One region of the Shuttleworthella sp. MSX8B genome, then DNA from elsewhere that is predicted to be linked to it. Evidence: predicted binding sites of a transcription regulator. Region 1 holds the regulator's gene; the other holds the start of a gene.

Evidence for each region. Region 1 encodes HrcA, which represses chaperone genes, less so after heat shock. Its sites were predicted from a motif close to TGTTAGCACTCNNNNNNNNNGAGTGCTAACA; they were not measured.
Region 2: the regulator HrcA is predicted to act here: its motif matches at 1,354-1,384, upstream of HMPREF1508_RS03380 (Hsp20/alpha crystallin family protein).

What each region holds. Positions count from the first base shown of each region.
Region 1 is NZ_JAQT01000033.1:79,294-82,503, reverse strand. It holds gene hemW (radical SAM family heme chaperone HemW) at 1-1,113, shown strand, start outside; gene hrcA (heat-inducible transcriptional repressor HrcA) at 1,326-2,396, shown strand; gene HMPREF1508_RS10890 (GNAT family N-acetyltransferase) at 2,393-2,632, shown strand; gene HMPREF1508_RS08110 (metalloprotease family protein) at 2,695-3,210, shown strand, end outside.
Region 2 is NZ_JAQT01000012.1:106,711-109,920, forward strand. It holds gene HMPREF1508_RS03375 (DUF5688 family protein) at 1-338, opposite strand, end outside; gene HMPREF1508_RS03380 (Hsp20/alpha crystallin family protein) at 765-1,211, opposite strand; tRNA gene HMPREF1508_RS03385 (tRNA-Thr) at 1,619-1,691, opposite strand; gene HMPREF1508_RS03390 (epoxyqueuosine reductase QueH) at 1,773-2,465, shown strand; gene argH (argininosuccinate lyase) at 2,590-3,210, shown strand, end outside.

The sequences.
Region 1 (3,210 bases):
GTGGGGGGAGGAACTCCTTCCTGGCTGGATTATTCTCTGATGGAGCAGATCTTTGCGGCAGTTCACAGGAACTTTTCTCTGGCCAGGGACGCTGAGGTCAGTCTGGAGCTAAACCCGGGGACCGTGACGGCAAAGGCGCTGAGGGCCTATCAAAGGATGGGGATCAACCGCGTCTCGATCGGCTTGCAGTCGTCCAATGACGATGAGCTGGCCCTTCTGGGACGAATTCACAGCTGGAATGATTTTCTACGTACCTTTGAACATGTCCGCGCAGCCGGTTTTTCCAATGTCAATGTGGATATTATGACGGGTTTGCCCCTGCAGACCGAGGATAAGCTCAAGAGAACCCTTCAGATGGTGACTATGCTCCGGCCGGAGCACATTTCCGCCTATTCTCTGATTGTAGAGCCGGGTACGCCCTTTTATGAGAGATATGCCGGGGATATCGCCAGGAGAGAGAGGGGCGAAAAAACGCTGGAGCTGCCGGACAGTGACCTGGAGTACGCGCTCTATGATATGACGAGGACCTTCCTGACGGGAAAGGGATACAGGCAGTACGAGATTTCCAACTATGCCAGGGAGGGCTATGCCTGTCGTCATAACCTGGGCTATTGGGAGAGAAAGCCCTACCTTGGATTTGGTGTGGGGGCGGCGTCTTTACTCTGTGATTCCCTCATAGACAGGCATTCGGACAGGAATCCCCTCATGCGAAAAGATCCGGCACAGAGAAGCTGCGCCTATCCAAATCTGCGCTTTTCCAATATCCCTGAGACAGACCGCTATATTGACCTCTGGGGAAAATATGATCCCGGTCAACAGCTGGACCTGGATGAAGTCCTGGCGGACGCTCCCTGGATTGATTCCAAAACGGTGCAGAAGCTGACCCGCCGGGAGGCCATGGAGGAATTTCTCTTTTTGGGGCTGCGCAAGACCAGGGGCATACGGGAGGCGGATTTTTTCAACGCTTTTGATCTCCCCGTCGGCAGTGTCTATGGATCCACTCTGGAGAGCCAGAGCAAGCGGGGTCTCCTGCGCCGACAGGGAGGGATGATTGCTCTTACAAAGGCAGGTACGGATATTTCTAACCAGGTGCTGGCGGAATATTTGCGTTAAATTTTTTGCATTAAAACAGAAATAAAACAGCCCCAAAGCGGCAAATTTATCTCACAAAAGCAGTAATTTATCGCACAAAAGCAGTAATTTGTCTCCCTAAAAGCAGTAGATTCGTCTCCTCGTGTTGACAGGCAAAGGCCCTGTCCCTACAATAAAAGAAGTTGTAGCACTCAGGAGAATCGAGTGCTAGTGCCAAAAGAGAGGAGAAATCTATGGCAGATTCCGGGCAGGGTATTGAGGAACTTTCCGAGCGCAAGTCAAAGATCCTCCACGCAATTATTCAGAATTACCTGGAGTCCGGAGAGCCGGTCGGTTCAAGGACGATTTCCAAGTTAGAGGGCGTCAGTCTGAGCTCCGCTACGATTCGCAATGAGATGAGCGACTTAGAGGAGATGGGCTACATCATTCGTCCCCACACCTCGGCCGGCCGGATCCCGACGGATCAGGGCTATCGCTTCTATGTGGATCATCTGATGGCGGAGAAGGACCAGGAGGTTACAGAGCTCAAGGACTTCGTGATCCAGAAGACGGAGAAGATGGATAAGGTCTTACAGCAGGTTGCCAAATTTTTGGCCAATACCACGCAGTACACCTCCCTGATCTCCGCGCCGGCTGTGAGCAAGAACCGAATTAAGTTCCTCCAGCTCTCTCAGGTTAATGAGCACCAGATCCTGGCCGTCATCATGATGGGAGGCAATATGGTCAAGAGCCGCCTGATTGAGGTCAAGAGCATTCTGAGCGGTGAGAATCTCCTGAAGCTCAATATGCTGCTCAACAACAGCCTGAATGGGCTGACCGCGCAGGAAATCAATCTGACTACGATCAGCAGGATGCAGGAGCAGGCGGGAATTCACGAGGATATTGTGGCGGAGGTCTTAAAGACCATTCCGGAGACGCTGCGTGAGGATGACGGACTGGAGATCTATACGTCCGGAGCCACCAATATTTTCAAATACCCGGAGCTGTCTGACGCGCAAAAGGCCTCGACCTTCATCTCTACCTTTGAGGAGAAGGGACAATTGGCGGAGCTGATCAATGACGTGCAGGAGCAGAGCGCCAACAATCCCGATTCGACGGGGATCCAGGTCTATATTGGAAGTGAATCTCCCATCGGAAACATGCCGGACTGCTCAGTTGTGACAGCCAACTATGACCTGGGTGACGGAGTCAGGGGGACGATCGGTATCGTGGGGCCCAAGCGAATGGATTATGCCAAGGTGATGGGCAGTCTCAAAGAGCTCAAGAGCAAGCTCTCTGAGATCATGGAAGATGCCCGGGAATAAAGAGAATAGAGTTTGTTGCTGCAACAGCTTTTCTGTCATCGGATGATGCAGAGAAGCTGTATTTTGCAGAAGTAGCACATGATGCGGGAGTCATCGGAGACGAAGCGTTTGCTGTATTTCAGATTGCAGAATATATGGCAAGTGCCGAACGGGCATACTGGTTTGGAGAAGCATTTCAGGGTCAGGGTATCATGCCGGAAGCTGTGAAGGAAATGCTGCGCCATAGATATACCTGATGAAGAAGGAAGATTGGCAGGAGATGTCAAAATCATTTTAAAGGTACGATTCTGAGGTTAAGATGGCGATCGTTTGGGAAGGAAATAAAAAAGAATTTGGAACATCGCATCAAAGTCCGCCGGTTCAGCAGAATGCGGTTAAGATTCGTGATGCTGAGGGATTTATCGGTAAGTCCCTGCCGTTTGGTATAGCTCCAATGATGATTTGCATGTTGGCGGTATTCTTAAAGGCATTTACAAGCAAGGAAGCACCGATTTCTCCAATATACCTTGTTCCGGCCTTTTTGATTGGATTTATGATAGCATTACCGATTCACGAGTTTGCGCACGCAGTTTGTTATCCGAAAGAAGCTACGGTGTGGGTGGGACTGTGTGTTCGTAAAATGCAGGCATGGGCCATTTCATATCATCCTCTTACAAAAAGGCGGTTTATCTGTATGTCTTTAGCCCCTGCCCTTTTGGGAATCATTCCTCTAATAGGAATCATCTTTATTCCAATAACAATGAAACCACTACTTACGATATGCGTCGTATCCGCATTCATGGGACTTATATCTCCGGCGCCTGACTATATGGAT
Region 2 (3,210 bases), on a different contig from region 1:
AGAAGACGAAATACCAAATGATGCCGAATATAAGCAAAGTCCGCAAAGCGCTCGACATCGAAGGGAGGGTCTGTCCTGCGCTTTTGGTAGCAGTCCAGGATTTCCTTGAAGATGGCATCAAAAGGAAGCCCCTTCTCATAGCGCTCGTAATAATAATTCAGATAGATATTGGGGGTGAGATTGCAGCCCGGCGCGTAAATCATCAGAGAATCCAGAGTGACTGCGTTGGTCTTTAAAATACTGCTGATACGAATATCATAATCCGGGGAAAATTCCCGGCGGATCTGCGTCAAGAGTTCATTTTTGAAGTCCGGATAGGACATGTGATTTGCTGTCATGAATCTTCCTCATAGACATGACAGGATAAGAAAGCGGCGGGAGACCACAAATCCATTATAGCATGGGAGGAAGAGGTCTCCTATCGGGCGAAAGCGACAAAGTTCGCGCCTGTAATTCAGGCAAGTTGCCCGAAGATCTCTGAGGTGATTGCATCGGAATAAGAAACCGCAGGTGGTTGACTGCGCAAAATCCCCAACTTCGTGAAGCCAGGGAAAGAGGGAGCGAGATCGTATGCGCGGGTACAGAAGAACCCATAGTCTGGTGAAGTTGGGGGAGCGAGATTGTATGTGCGGATATTGCATGAAAAAGCCCCGGTCTCGCGAAGATGGCCGCGAGGCCGGGGACAAGGAGAAAAATCAGAAATAAGAAGCTGGTCGGAGAACTGCTCCACAGGCATGTTCTCCATCACAGCAATGCGTCAGGGATTAGCCTTCAATCAGAACCTGAGAGGGCTTCTCTTCAATTTGCTTGGTCTCTTCCTTGGGAACATTGAGCGTGAGAACGCCGTCCTTGAAGGATGCCTTGATATCGGAAGCATCCAGGTGATCGCCGACGTAGAAGCTTCTCTGGAAGGATCCGGAATAACGCTCACGGCGGATATAATGTCCCTCATCATCCTTCTGGTCATTGTTCTGTTCTCTCTTGGCGGAGATGACCAGATAGCCCTGTTTGAGATCAACATTGACATCGTCCTTGCTGAAGCCCGGCAGATCCATCGTCAACTCATATGCGCCCTCGAGATCCTTGATATCAGCTCTCAAGTTAGCGACGCTGTTCTGATGAGAAGCCATCTTGGCAGTCGGCCAGAAGAAATCATCATCGAAAAAGTGATCGAATACATTATCGGATAAAATACTAGGTGTCATAAACATATAAAACTCCTTTCTATGGAAAACAAAGTTTGGCGGTTTGTGATTTGGATTTGCAATCCGCGCTTCAGGGGATACAGGGAAGAACTTCCTTTGGCCTTCCGATGCCCCTCTGATTTCCTTACGACTATGTTATACACCGGACTGTTAGCACTGTCAAGAGATGAGTGCTAATTTTTTTAAAAACATTTTTTAGATCTGATGGATGAGACAATGATATTGGTATCGAGCATTTCTCCCCATTTTTTATGATGTCCCTACAGGCAATCGACTAGTCCAGCCAACGGGACAGAATCGGACAATGGAATACGCGCTTTGCGGAGTGCATGGTCATAAAAAGAGGACTCTATGGTCACTAAAAAAGAGCCGTGAAGAAAGGAATGTCTCTTTCTCACAGCTCCTGATCGAAAAGCTTCTAATCGGACTCGAACCGATGACCCCTTCATTACGAGTGAAGTGCACTACCAACTGTGCTATAGAAGCGTATGAAGCGATTATACGGGAGTGAGAGGCATTTTGCAAGAAAAGCTTACTGATTGGAACAAGCGGAGTCTCCCTGCTATAATGGCAGACATGAATAAGGTGAATTATCAAAAAGTACTGGATCAGACGCTTGCGCAGTTACAGGAGGAGGGGAGAGTCCCCCGCCTGCTCATTCACTCCTGCTGCGCTCCCTGCTCTTCCTATGTTCTGGAATATCTGTCCCGGTACTTCGATATTACAGACTATTTCTATAATCCCAATATCTATCCGGCTGAGGAGCACGAGCACAGGATTCGGGAGTTGAATCACTTCATTGAGCAAATGCCGTCCGAGCATCCTATTTCCTTTTTGGCCGGCGACTACGAGGATGAGAAATACTACGAGGCTGTCCGAGGCCTGGAATATGAGCCCGAGAGGGGCAAGCGCTGCGAGGTCTGCTTTCGCCTGCGCCTGGAGGAGGCGGCGAGAAAGGCCGGGGAACTCAGGATGGATTACTTCACAACCACTCTTTCGATTTCGCCTATGAAGGATGAGCAGCTTTTAAACGAGATCGGAGCTGAGATGGGAGAGAAATATGGGGTCAGCTATCTCTACTCGGATTTCAAGAAGAAGGGCGGTTACCTGCGTTCGACCCAGCTGTCCAGAGAATACGGGCTCTATCGACAGGACTATTGCGGCTGTGTCTTCTCTATGCGGGAGCGTGAGGAGCTGCGACCTCAAAAGCAGACTTCAGAGGAATCCCTGCCGGAGGAATCGCGTCTTTCCCGTGTGTGAGAAAAAGAGATCAGATGACAGAAAAGAGCAGATCGACCTGAGTTGATCCCCGTGAAAAAATCAGGAAAAAGAAACGAAGAGAAACAGACGAAGAAAAGGGACAGAGAAAAGACAGGAGGTAACGATGGCGCAATTATGGGGTGGACGTTTCACCAAGGAGACAGACAAGCTGGTATACGCATTCAATGCCTCCATTTCCTTTGATCAGAAATTTCTGGCGGAAGATTTGCAGGGGTCCCGGGCCCATGTCAGGATGCTGGCAAGGCAGGGCATCCTGACCCGGGAGGAGAGGGATCAGATCTTAGAGGGCCTGGACGGCATTGAGCACGACGTGGCGTCCGGAGTCCTGGAAATCACGGATCGCTATGAGGACATCCATTCCTTCGTCGAGGCGAATCTGATCGACCGCATCGGCGATGCAGGCAAGAAGCTGCACACCGGAAGAAGCCGTAATGACCAGGTGGCTCTGGATATGCGCCTTTTTACCCGCAAAAATGTCTGCGAACTGGATGGGGAGCTGCATGAGCTCCTGGAGGTGATTCTTCATATCATGGAGGAGAACACCCAGACCATCATGCCCGGTTTTACCCACCTGCAGAAGGCCCAGCCCATCAGTCTGGCCCATCATATGGGGGCCTACTTCGAGATGTTTCAGAGGGATCGTCTGCGGCTTGTAGATATTTACGGGCGCATGAACTACTGTCCTCTGGGCAGCGGGGCTCTGGCAGGAACTACCTATCCCCTG